2 regions of the Synechococcus sp. GEYO genome follow, and region 2 is predicted to be linked to the other one. Evidence: predicted binding sites of a transcription regulator. Region 2 holds the regulator's gene; the other holds the start of a gene.
What was found. Region 2 encodes HrcA, which represses chaperone genes, less so after heat shock. Its sites were predicted from a motif close to TTAGCACTCNNNNNNNNNGAGTGCTAA; they were not measured.
Positions count from the first base shown of each region.

Region 1: a site for HrcA is predicted at 2,796-2,822, ahead of groES (co-chaperone GroES). Genes of this name have one in related genera too.

Region 1 covers NZ_UCNL01000006.1:87,482-94,150, forward strand. Annotated here, with positions in the region: gene DXY37_RS04560 (ammonium transporter) at 1-505, opposite strand, end outside; gene groL (chaperonin GroEL) at 724-2,358, opposite strand; gene groES (co-chaperone GroES) at 2,433-2,744, opposite strand; gene atpD (F0F1 ATP synthase subunit beta) at 2,965-4,428, shown strand; gene atpC (ATP synthase F1 subunit epsilon) at 4,507-4,911, shown strand; gene DXY37_RS04585 (M23 family metallopeptidase) at 5,039-5,713, opposite strand; gene DXY37_RS04600 (30S ribosomal protein PSRP-3) at 6,128-6,649, opposite strand.
Region 2 covers NZ_UCNL01000007.1:35,699-42,367, forward strand. Annotated here, with positions in the region: gene DXY37_RS05200 (DUF3352 domain-containing protein) at 1-1,591, opposite strand, end outside; gene DXY37_RS05205 (rhodanese-like domain-containing protein) at 1,669-2,019, shown strand; gene DXY37_RS05210 (heat-inducible transcriptional repressor HrcA) at 2,130-3,122, shown strand; gene trpB (tryptophan synthase subunit beta) at 3,139-4,389, opposite strand; gene DXY37_RS05220 (class I SAM-dependent methyltransferase) at 4,429-5,388, opposite strand; gene DXY37_RS05225 (translation initiation factor) at 5,427-5,753, shown strand; gene cysC (adenylyl-sulfate kinase) at 5,831-6,478, shown strand; gene DXY37_RS05235 (AI-2E family transporter) at 6,459-6,669, opposite strand, start outside.

The DNA of each region.
Region 1 (6,669 bases), on a different contig from region 2:
AAACAGGGGTGAAGACGCACCAGAAGCGAAAACTGATCCTCTCCACCAAGGCCCCTGAAATTAGAGCCGGAGTGATGATCGCGAACATGCCCTGAAAGAGAGCGAAGCTGAGGCCAGGTATCGCCAGGCCAGGCCAAATGTCAGGGACGTTCTCCAACATGGCGAAGGAGAAGGGATTACCAATGACGGCATTCAGAGCTCCGCCGTCGGAGAAGGCAAGACTGAATCCGAAGCTGACCCACACCAGCGTGGCGATGCCCATCATCACGAAGCTCATCGCCATCGTGTTGAGCACATTGCGAGCCTGAACGAATCCTCCGTAGAAAAACGCCAATCCAGGAGTCATCAGCAGCACAAGTGCCGCCGAGGTGAGGATCAGAGTGTTGTCGGCAGCCGAAAGTGAGGCATCACCTGCGTAAGCAGGCAGCAGGGCAGAACTCAGCAGCTGAAATGCTGGAACCACCAGAAGGGCGATCAAAAATCGCCTCAGACGAGGCTGAAACACGTGTTTTCAGTAACCCTCGATACCATTTCAGACCCTCTGCGCCAAAAACTGTTCACTGCGAACATTTTGAGGAGCAGAGGATTGGAGGCGTCCAGAACCGAGACGTCGACAAAAGCGCCACGGGCCGCCTGAATTCAATCCCGAGCTAACAACAAAAAAGCCCCGCAATAGCGGGGCCTAACAAGCCGCCGAGGCGGCTTTGATCGAGAAGCTGCGACTCAGTAGTCGAAATCGCCACCGCCCATGCCGCCACCGGCTGGTGCGGCGTCTTTTTTCTCGGGCATGTCTGCAACGATGCATTCGGTGGTCAGCACCATGCCTGCGATTGACGCAGCGTTCTGGAGACCGGAACGCGTCACCTTGGCGGGATCGACAATGCCGGCAGCCAGCATGTCGACATAGTCACCGTTGGCCGCGTTGTAGCCATCGTTGAAGTTCTTGGCCTTCACGTTTTCAGCCACAACAGCACCGTTGACGCCTGCGTTCTCAGCGATGCGCATCAGTGGTGCAGTCAGAGCTGCAGCCACAATGTTGGCTCCGATCAGCTCCTCTCCCTCCAGGCTGGACGATGCCCACTGCTCGAGTGTGGGAGCCAGGTGAGCCAGGGTGGTGCCACCTCCAGGAACGATGCCTTCTTCAACAGCAGCCTTGGTCGCGTTGATGGCATCCTCAAGCCGAAGCTTCTTGTCCTTCATCTCGGTTTCGGTGGCAGCACCCACCTTCACCACGGCAACACCACCGGCGAGCTTGGCAAGTCGCTCCTGAAGTTTCTCCTTGTCGTACGTGGACTCGGTTTCGTCCATCTGCTTACGGATCTGCTCACAACGCGCTTTCACGGCAACATCATTGCCTTCGGCCACGATCGTGGTGGTGTCCTTGTTGATGGTCACGCGACGCGCAGTGCCAAGCATCTCGATCTTGGCGTTCTCAAGCTTCAGACCGGCGTCTTCGGTGATCAATTGACCATTGGTCAGCACAGCCATGTCTTCCAGCATGGCTTTGCGTCGGTCACCAAAACCTGGAGCCTTCACCGCAGCCACGTTCAGGACACCGCGCAGACGGTTCACCACCAAAGTGGCAAGAGCTTCCTTCTCAATGTCCTCAGCGATGATCAGTAGAGGCTTGCCAGTGCGAGCAATCTGCTCGAGCACGGGCACGAGATCCTGCACGAGGCCGATCTTTTTGTCGGTGAGCAAAATGTAGGGCTCGTCCAGGACGGCTTCCATTCGCTCAGTGTCGGTGGCGAAATAGGGAGAGATGTACCCCTTGTCAAAGCGCATTCCCTCGGTGACCTCCAGCTCAGTGGTCATCGACTTGCCCTCTTCCAGGGAAATCACGCCCTCCTTGCCAACTTTGTCCATGGCGTCGGCGATCATCCGACCCACTTCCTCGTCGTTACCAGCGGAAATGGTGCCCACCTGGGCGATGGCATTGCTATCGGCAATCGGCTTGGCGTTTTCTTTGATCTTTTCGACCAGAAAATCCGATGCTTTGTCGATGCCCTTTTTCAGGGTGATGGCATTGGCTCCGGCAGCAACGTTGCGCAGGCCAGCCTTGACCATGGCATGGGCAAGAACGGTCGCAGTGGTGGTGCCGTCACCGGCTGCGTCGTTAGTCTTGGATGCAGCCTGACGAATCAGAGCAACACCAGTGTTCTCGATGTGGTCTTCGAGTTCGATCTCTTTGGCGATGGTGACGCCGTCATTGATGATCTGGGGAGCACCGAACTTCTTTTCAAGAACAACGTTGCGACCTTTGGGCCCGAGAGTCACAGCAACGGACTCGGCCAGGATGTCAATGCCCTTTTCAAGAGCGCGGCGAGCGTTCTCGTTGTAAATGATGCGCTTGGCCATGGGGGCGGAAATGGATGGAAAGGAATAGATGGTGACTACCGACCTGTCTCAGGCGTGTGGCAGTCAGGAGCCGGTCAGTTGACGATGGCGAGAATGTCCTTCTCGGAAAGGAGCACGAACTCATCGCTTCCGAGCTTGATGTCGGTGCCTGCGTACTTGCTGTAGAGGACCTTGTCGCCGACGCCCACTTCAGGAGACTGGCGGGAACCGTCGTCGTTGCGCTTACCAGGGCCAACTTGAACAACTTCGCCCACTTGAGGCTTTTCCTTCGCGGTGTCGGGGAGCAGGATGCCGCCGGAGGTTTTCTCCTCGGATTCTGAAACCTTGACGAAAACGCGATCGCCGAGGGGCTTAACAGTGGAGACGCTGAGAGAAACAGCTGCCATGGGTTCTTGCAGGAGCAGGGACAGTGCGCCGAAGCGCCGATGCGACTCGAGCTGGCACTCAAGGTCGTCGAGTGCCAACCTATGTCCGGGTTCTGCACTTCGGCCACGGGACAAGCGTGCGGGTGACCGAACCACTCCCCCCCTCTCTCGCGACGGTGGTATCGTTGCCCCGCTCAGGAAGGGATTGCTCTAGACGCTTCCCTCTCACACCCCCTTACTTATGGCCGCTGCTGCTCCCGCCTCCGCCGGTACCAAGGGCGTTGTCCGCCAGGTGATTGGCCCGGTTCTGGACGTGGAATTTCCCGCCGGCAAGCTGCCCAAAATTCTCAACGCTCTCCGCATCGAAGGCACCAATACCGCCGGGCAGGCGGTTGCTCTGACCGCTGAAGTCCAACAATTGTTGGGCGATCACCGTGTTCGCGCCGTTTCCATGAGTGCCACCGACGGACTTGTCCGTGGCATGGAGGCCCTCGATACCGGTGCACCGATTTCAGTGCCTGTCGGCGAAGGAACCCTTGGCCGCATCTTCAATGTTCTCGGCGAGCCTGTCGATGAACAGGGGCCGGTTAAATCCAATACGACAGCTCCGATCCACCGTTCAGCTCCCAAACTGACTGAACTGGAAACGAAGCCCAAGGTCTTTGAGACCGGCATCAAGGTGATTGACCTCCTGGCTCCCTATCGCCAGGGCGGAAAAGTGGGTCTTTTCGGTGGTGCCGGCGTCGGCAAAACCGTGCTGATCCAGGAACTGATCAACAACATCGCCAAGGAACACGGTGGTGTTTCCGTGTTCGGCGGTGTGGGTGAGCGCACTCGTGAGGGCAATGACCTTTACGAGGAATTCAAGGATTCAGGCGTGATCAACGCCGATGACCTCTCCAAGTCCAAGGTGGCGCTCTGCTACGGGCAGATGAACGAGCCTCCCGGTGCTCGCATGCGTGTGGGCCTCTCGGCTCTGACGATGGCCGAGCATTTCCGTGACGTGAACAAGCAGGACGTGCTGCTGTTCATTGACAACATCTTCCGTTTCGTTCAGGCCGGTTCGGAGGTGTCCGCACTGCTCGGACGAATGCCTTCCGCTGTTGGATACCAGCCAACGCTCGGCACCGACGTAGGCGAACTTCAGGAGCGAATCACCTCCACTCTGGAAGGTTCCATTACCTCGATCCAGGCGGTTTACGTCCCTGCGGATGACCTGACTGACCCAGCTCCCGCGACCACCTTCGCTCACCTGGACGCCACCACGGTGCTGAACCGTGGCCTCGCGTCCAAGGGCATTTATCCCGCTGTGGACCCGCTCGACTCCACCAGCACCATGCTTCAGCCTGCTGTTGTGGGAGACGAGCACTACCGCACAGCTCGCAGCGTGCAATCCACTCTTCAGCGCTACAAGGAGCTCCAGGACATCATCGCGATTCTCGGTCTCGACGAACTCTCCGAGGACGATCGCCGCACCGTTGACCGTGCTCGCAAGATCGAGAAATTCCTCTCTCAGCCTTTCTTTGTGGCTGAGATCTTCACCGGCATGTCCGGCAAGTACGTGAAGCTCGAGGAAACCATCAGTGGTTTCAACCAGATTCTTGCTGGTGAACTGGATCACCTCCCTGAACAGGCTTTCTACCTCGTTGGCAACATCGACGAAGTCAAGGCCAAGGCTGCAAAGATGGCCGAAGAAGCCAAGTGATGGCATCTGGGGCATGAGATTCATGCCCCAGTCCCTTTCATTTTGAGCCCAAGCTTTTAACCCAAACACTCCATATCCATGTCCCTCACCCTCCGCGTGCTGGCACCAGACCAGAGCGTGTTCGATGGCTCTGCTGATGAGGTCATTCTCCCCAGCACCACTGGGCAGCTGGGCATTCTTCCCGGCCACGTTTCGCTCCTGGCAGCGCTTGATGTGGGCGTTTTGCGTGTCCGTGCGGACGGCGGTTGGAAATCCATCGCGCTGATGGGTGGGTTTGCGGAAGTGGAAGCGGATGATGTCACTGTGTTGGTGAACTCCGCTGAACTGGGAAGCTCGATTGATGGCAGTTCTGCTGAAAGCGAACTGCAGGCTGCACTTAGCGCAGTCAGCAAATTGGAAGGCCAGCCAACCTCGCCTGAAAAAGTGAAGGCCCAACAGAGCCTGAACCGCGCAAGAGCCCGCGCCCAGGCAGCAATCAATTAGAGTTGATAATCGATGCATTGCCTTGAGGGATCACTCTCAAGGCAGAGACTGATTTACGAGATCAAATGTTTGATCTCGTAAATTAATGCTGTTCAAGTTTGAGATTCACCAGCAATCAGCAAAAGGCTTACACCTTTTGATTAATAAGGATTCCTTTCAGGAATGATGCTGGATTCAGCGCGATATTTTCAGGCGATCTGATCTCAAAATGAAGATGGGGACCTGTACTACGGCCTGTGTTTCCCATCCTTGCAATCAAATCACCCCGACTGACAGTCTCACCGACTCGAACAAGAGCTTCATTGCAATGCGCATAACGCGTCTTGTAGCCATCGGGGTGCTTAATTTCAAGCATCAATCCATAAGCACCGAGATAATCCACGAAGACAACCTCTCCACGCCTTGCAGCAAAAATGGACGTTCCAACGTGATTAGCGATATCGATACCTGAATGATGCCGCGACCAGCGCGGCCCAAAGCCCGAAGTGAAAACACCTGAAGCGGGCAGAGAATAGGCCTTAAGCGACAACTCATTCAGGTAGTCGGCGAAGGATGCAAACGAACAGACTTCAGCAAAAGAATCTGGCAACGGGGCAGAAGCGACCTCGACTGCGGCAGACTCATGCAAACAATGCTCCTCAAACAAAGCGGCCATGGATCGCTTGTTCAGCAGTGGCGAATTCAACAGTGGCGAATGAACCTGAAAAATATTTTTCCCACTCCTGACATGAAGGACTGACTTCTCAGATTCCTGAATCTTGAATGGAGCGAGTCTATTCAAAATATCAACACTGGATGTCACCGCAAACGTTGCAGAGGACAGCCCAAGCGCGAATAAAGAAAAGAAGGAAATCAACCCATTAAAAATATTCCGCGAGACTGTAACAGACTATTGCGGAGACCTGACGGTCAAATTCGACGCAATTGGTGATCAATATCACCATCAAAGAATCCAGCAATCATTCTGATGAGTGGCAGCATCAAAACCCACTCATCGAAGACCCAACTTGAAGCAACACACTATTCCAGGCTGCAGGCAACAAGAGCAAAGCATCGCTGCACACAATCAATTCAAATCGGCGCCGAGCAGGCGTTCCAAGTCATCCAGTCATTGAGGCAAAAACTGAATGAAATTGCCCTAAAAAACGATTTCTCGACATAAAAAAGCAGGCAATTGATTGCCTGCTGAACTCAACACAATGCTGATTGAGCTGAATCAAGCGGTACCGCAGAAGGTCACATCGGGGAACTTGAGCTTGGCATCGTCCAGACTCTTGCCCTTGCCCTCTTCCTGCCAGTAATTGATCACTTCAGTGGCTTTGTTCAACACCTCAACACGTTCGTTATCCGTGATCCAAGACTTGCCTTCGAGCTCACTTTTGAGAGTTTCCCAGGCGTCTTCACGAGGCCAGAAGAAATAGGCCGTCAAAGGACTGGGCCCGCCACCAACAATTTGATCAACGGCAAGCGCCACGTTGTCGGGCAACCAGAGAATCTTCAGCAGGAAACGCCCCTCATCAGCCTTCGGGGTGTATCCCGATGGCACACCATCAGCATCGATCGTGGCTGATGCCAATGCAGCACTGCCGCCACGCATCACTGGACGACCTTCCTTCGGCTCCTGCTGCTGATCGGCCTCTGCGCTCTTAGGAGTCTCCGTGCTCTGAGGAGCCTGATCAGCTGCTGCTGCCTCGGTAGCGACCTCTTGGTCGACGGCAGCGCCTTCGGAAACCGTCATGGTGTCAGCGCTCAAGAATC
Region 2 (6,669 bases):
CATCCTGAACAGAGGTGGCGTTCGGGTCAGCCCCAGCAGAGACAGCCAAACCTTTCACAGCTGGCAACAGTGATCGGCCTGCCACACCCTGTACCAGCTCCCAGGGTCGCCACTGACCCAGGTGCAAACGACTTGGCGCCGCAGCGAGTGCCAGTTGCTGAGACAGCGCTGACTGACTCGCGGACTGCAGCTCCTGCAGCTGCTGCTGTCGCTGCATCAGGTCACCACTCTCACCGCGACGGCGCAAACCATCGAGGGTCTCTGCCCACCAGTTCACACCGGTATGCCGCTCCAGAGCGACAGCAAGTTCAGCTTGTAGCGACTCCTCTCCTCGACGTCGTTGACGAGCCAGACGGGTCCAGACCTGAACAGGTTGGTCTTCGCTGTCGAGAGTGGAGCCTGTCAACCCAAGCCCCTGAAGTCGCTGATCCACCACTTCGGGATCGGGACGATTCGGCCGGGTACCTAACACCCAGCCCTGCGGCCCTTGCTGCCAAAGCATGGGCCCCTCATCGAGACCGGCGACCACAGCCGCGGCCCCGGTCGACAAAGATTCGATCGACTGCCGCAGAAGGGGAGAGATCCACTGAGCCAGAGGCTCATTGGCATCGGCAGCCAGAAGATCCGCAGGATTCGTCAGCAGGGCGACTGTCTCTGCATCACCACCGGCATCTCTAAGCAACACATCGCTGTCCGCCAGCTGAGACATCCTGGGAATCAGAGGCTCACGGAAGTGGACCACGGCATCAAGCGCCAGATCAGCGCCCTGCGGTGTCAGCGATGCCACCAGCCCTTGCAGGTCTTCACGGGCAGTGATCGCTGAGGGGACCCCCAGCCAGCGGTTCATCGCACCAGGGGTGGCAATCAGAACGGCAGCACCACGACCGAAGCTCTGCAGATCAGCCGCCAGAAAAGGGTCTCCGAGCTGATGCTGACTGTCCAGTTGAGAGACATCCAGCGCCTGTTCAAGCACACCTCGCCCTGAAGCCAGCAACAGCAGATCGTCGTCGATCAAGGCCGTGGCGATCGGTTGGGGATCTCTTCCCAGCAGGGCACCGCGACCGCTGATCAGTCCCATACCGCGGTAGCGGGAGATCTGCAGATCGGTGCCTGCCAGGCTTCGGGTCTGCCAGAAACGCTGCAGAAAGCGCTTGGCCCCATCTTCATCACGGCTGGACAGTGCCAGGACCCAACCCTGCTTGGGTTGTTCCCCGGACTGCTGTACAGGAGCGTCAAGCACTGCGAAGCTGACCTCGGGCCCAATCCAGCCTGCCAGCTCAGTGCTGAAGTCAAGGCCGGCCAGAGCAAAGGCACCATCTCTGAGCTGACGGGTGCTGTCATTCACCAGTTGGCGCTGGCGAACGGGCGCAACGGCCTGGGCGTAAGCAGGCACCTGACGCGAGTCGACCAGCCAGTGCAGCGTCAGGGCTGCATCACTTGGCATAAACCGTGCTGCGCGGGGCAGCTCAAGTGGCCGGTCCATGATCCGCAGCGGGCTCTGACGAGCCATCGCCCACCAAATACCCAGCGCCAGGGTGAGCAGCACCATCGCCACAGCGACCAGAGCCAACAGGAACGAGCGCCCTTTCATGAACAGGCGGTGAAGCACATGGTGCTCATCTTCTATCCATCCATGGTGCTGTGCCAGCCCAAAGCCAGACTGAAGCGATGAATGGACCCACCCCCAAACCCCTCAAGGCCAGCGAACTGAACGACTGGCTCAACGACAACACCGATCTGACCGTTGTGGATGTGCGGGAGCAGCAGGAACTGGTGATCGCTCCATTTCCGCACCCGGTGAAGCATCTGCCCCTCAGTGATGCTGAAAACTGGATGGAGAGCATTGATGACGTGCTGCCAAACGGTGGTTCGATCGTTGTGCTGTGCCATGCCGGTGTGCGCAGCTGGAATTTCGGTTGCTGGCTGCTCGAGAATCGACCATCCCTGGACGTCTGGAACCTCGAGGGTGGCATTGATGCCTGGAGCGTTGTGGTGGATCCCGCAGTGCCGCGCTACTGAACGCCCTGCCACTGATCAGCGCGCCAGTCAGGCGAACGGCATGCATTCATGACAGGGACCAATCTCCCTGACTGATTCTTCGTAAGATCTCTATCCGAAAGGTGATCTCCGTGAAGCCGCTGCCCCGACGACAGCAGGAGGTTCTTCAGGCCACGGTCCACCACTATGTCGACACCATCGAACCGGTGGGCAGTCGCGCTTTAGTGCAAAGATTCGGAATCAAAGCGAGTTCGGCCACGGTGCGTTCGGCCATGGGAGCTCTGGAACAGCGTGGACTCCTGACCCAGCCACACACGTCAGCGGGTCGCGTGCCCAGCCCCCAGGGCTACCGCCACTATGTGGACTGCCTTCTGCCCGAACCCGGTGCGGGTGCCCATCACCTGGAGCGGGAATTGACCCAGCTGAGCCTGCGCTGGGCGGCACTGGATGACCTGCTGCTGCAGCTGGCACGCCGGCTGACGGATTTCACAGGTCTGATGAGCCTGATCAGCCCGCCGCAACGATCCCAGAGCAATCTCAGAACCATTCGCCTTGTGCGCAGTGAAGACCGCCTGCTGGTGATGCTCGTTGGCGATTCCAGCCAGGCCCATCACCTCAATCTGCGGCTGCCCCACGGCAGTGCCGGTCAGGTAGAAGCCTTAGAACGCTGGACCTCAGACCAACTGGTGCAGGCCGGAAAGCTGGACTGGAGCTGTCTGCCACAGCAGCTGCAATCCTGCGGAAGGGCACTTAAGGACGCGCTGGAGAACGGCAATCCCTTCCAACGCCCGATCGAGCAGGCACCGTTAGTGCATGGGGTGTCGCGGCTCGTGGCTGAACCCGAATTCAGTGACAGCGCCAGGGTGAGGCCTCTTCTCGACCTGATGGACAGTGACCCGGCAGCGTTTGTTCCCGCACCTGACTGGTCCGACGGACGCGTCTGGATCGGCCAGGAGCATCCTGAGACAGCATTGAGCCGCTGCTCAGTCGTTCAGGCCAGCTATCGCAGCGGTGACGGAGGCGTGGGCCAGGTTGCCCTGATCGGCCCCATGCGGATGGCCTACGCGACCGCTCGTGCAGCCGTCAACTCCGTTGCTGTCACCCTGGAGCGCTTACTCAGCTGATACATGCTCTGAATCTTCAGAGTGCGTCGCCAAGCTGCTCGGCGACCGTGTTCACATCCTTGTCACCACGACCAGAGCAGTTCAAAACCACTTCAGTGCCATCCGGCAGCGTTGGACAGAGGGTCTCAAGCCAGGCGAATGCATGCGCTGTCTCGAGGGCAGGAATGATGCCCTCCAGTCGGCTCACCAGTTGAAGGGCCTGGAGCGCTTCAGCGTCTGTCACGGCGCCGTATTCGGCCCGGCCGATCTCGCGCAGGTAGCTGTGTTCTGGCCCAACTCCGGGGTAATCCAGGCCGGCACTGATCGAATGAGCTTCCTGCACCTGCCCGTCCTGATCCTGCAGCAAAAGGCTCATGGCACCGTGAAGCACACCGACCCTGCCTTCAGTCATTGTGGCGGCATGACGGCCTGTGGCGACGCCATCACCGGCGGCCTCAACTCCGATCAGACGCACATCGCTGCACTCCACAAAGGGATGAAAAAGACCCATGGCGTTGGAACCCCCACCAACGCAAGCCATCAACACGTCCGGCAAACGACCGAACGCTTGCTGGCATTGGTCCCTGGCTTCCTCTCCGATCACTGCATGAAAGTCGCGAACCAACATCGGATAGGGGTGGGGGCCTGCCACTGACCCGAGGATGTAATGCGTGGTCTCCACATTCGTGACCCAGTCACGGATGGCCTCGCTGGTGGCGTCCTTGAGCGTGGCGGTGCCGGCGGTCACAGGCTGAACGCTGGCACCAAGAAGACGCATGCGGAATACATTCAGAGCCTGACGGCGCATGTCTTCAGCACCCATGTACACCACACACTCCAAGCCGAAGCGAGCGCAGACCGTGGCCGTCGCAACCCCGTGCTGACCAGCTCCTGTTTCGGCAATGATTCGCTTTTTGCCCATTCGCAGGGCCAGCAAGGCCTGCCCGAGCGCATTGTTGATTTTGTGGGCGCCAGTGTGATTGAGGTCCTCACGCTTCAACCAGATCCTGGGTCCGCCGTCACTGCGGCGGTAATGGGCTGTGAGCCGCTCAGCTTCATAGAGAGGTGTGGCCCTGCCCACGTAGTTGCGCAGCAGGCGGTTGAGCTCTGAGGTGAAAGCCGGATCTTTCCAGGCCTCAGCCGCGGCCGTCTCCAGCTCAGCCAGGGCAGGCATGAGCGTTTCAGGCACGTACTGACCACCGAAACGGCCGAAACGACCGGAGGAGGCAGGCCTGGAGCTGACGGCCAGATCCTGAGCGGTTGGCTTGGGTGGCAGGGTGCTGGTCAAGGTGCAGCTGACCGCGCGCGCGGCCTTTGAAGCGTTTGCTCAGCGTAAGCAGGCAATCACGCGATGCCGTGGATCACAGGCACTGATTTGAAGATTCCAGAACCCTGCCGTCCGCAGGGCCGCAGCCATATCGAGGCTGAAGTACTGCTCGATATAGGGCTCGGTGCTTTTGAGCAATGTGGCGACTGCCGCCGGAAGGCGCTGAAGCACGGAGGAGGCGGGATCCTGATCCACCATCACCAGAGCACCTCCTGGCCGCAACAACCGAGCAGCCTCCCCCAGCACGGCGTGGGTCGCATCCTGAGGCAGCTCATGGCAAACGAACTGAAGACTGATCAGGTCAAAGGACGCATCCACCAGACCCGTGTCCTCCGCCGCTGCATGCAACCAGCCATCCACGAGTCCCTCCCGATCCCGCACACGAGCCACTGCGAGCATGTCGGGGGAAAGATCCAGGCCCTGAATCCGAGGTGCGGGCTCTTGGCGCTGCTCTGCCCGCTCAGCCAACCAGCTTGCGAGATACAACGTGCTCACTCCCACTGAACAGCCAAGATCGAGCACCTGATCAATGGATCCGTTCAGGAGCGGCGCCAAAGCGCGGTGGATCTCATCCCGCAGACGGGCCTGGGCCACAGACGGTGCCAGCGCCTCGTCCGGCCAGATGCGCAGGGCCATCGCATCGGTGGCTTGCTCCGCTTCAGCAGCAGCCTGCCAGCAGAGATTGCCCTGTTCATAGGCGTGAAAACGCGCCACGTAGTAGGCGGGCGGCACCAGGCCTGGAGTGATGCTGCTCGACAACAATGGTGCTGCAGCCTTCTTGAGTTCACGGCGACGGACTCTCCAGGGAATGCCGTTGCGTTCCGCCGTTCGGATAATCAGCTGACGTGCCTGGAAAAACAGGGGACGCCTCAGCAGAGCAATACCGATCAAGTGTTCGATCCAGCGACCAAGGCCCTGGCTTGAGTCAGCCCATCGAGGCGTGGACGCTGAGTCGGTCATCACGAGAACGGCAGGATGGTGTCGGATGCGCAGAAGCGATGCCGAAAGGCGGGTGGCAGGAATTCAGCAACACAGACAGTCTGCAGCGGCCGAGCAGCCCCGAGAAGCAACCCACTGCGAAAGCCCAGCAAATCGTTCGGGTGCAGCCGACCCGTGGGGGGAAGGGCGGCAAGACCGTGACGGTGATCCGCGGTCTGGAGCTCAACCAAGAAGGACTCAAAGCACTGCTGAAGAAACTCAAGACACGCATCGGCAGCGGTGGCACCGCAAAAGACGGCCTGATCGAACTTCAAGGCGATCAGGTGGAGCTCGCGCTGGAACTGCTCAACAAGGAGGGCTACCGTCCCAAGCGCGCTGGGGGCTGAAGCTGACCGAGGCTCAAAGAGATTCAAGCTGAAGGACAAGTTGAGGGACAATGGCGGCCCCAGACCGCCGGATCCCAATGAACGCTTCGTCCAGCCACGGCCAGCTGACCAACCAGGGTGCTTCCACCAACATCGCCTGGCATCAGGCATCGGTTGATCGAGCAGCCCGCGCTGAACAACGGGGACACCGAAGCGCCATTCTCTGGTTCACAGGCCTGAGCGGTGCGGGCAAAAGCACGCTTGCCAACGCGGTCAATCAGGCCCTGTTCGAACGAGGACTGAGCACCTATGTGCTCGACGGCGACAACATTCGCCATGGCCTCTGCAAGGACCTGGGATTTTCCGATGCCGACCGTGAAGAGAACATCCGGCGCATCGGTGAGGTCTCCAAACTGTTTTTGGATTCCGGCGCCATCGTTTTGACGGCATTCGTCTCGCCGTTCCGTGCTGACCGCGACAAAGCGCGCAACTTGGTGAGCGACGGAGATTTCATCGAGATCTTCTGTGCCGCTGATCTGAATGTGTGCGAACAGCGCGACACCAAAGGCCTGTATGCGAAGGCACGTGCCGGGGACATCAAGGAGTTCACGGGAATCTCCAGCCCTTATGAAGCACCAGACACTCCGGAACTATGCGTCGACACCGGGGCAGCAGACCTGGCGCACTGCGTGAATCAGGTGGTGAACGAGCTGATCTCCCGGAACATCATTCCTGCCCAGCGCTGACCTCGCTAACGACCGCATTGCTGACGACCGCGTGGATGCCCTGACGCTCTGCCCAGGCATCCACGAACGTCTTGAGGCAGCTGGCGACAGGCACCGCCAGCAGCAGACCCAACAACTCTCCAAGGCCGTAGAGGTCTCCAGCCTTCGCTCCCAGGGGCAGGGCAATCAGCAGCCAGGCCGGCTGCAACCCC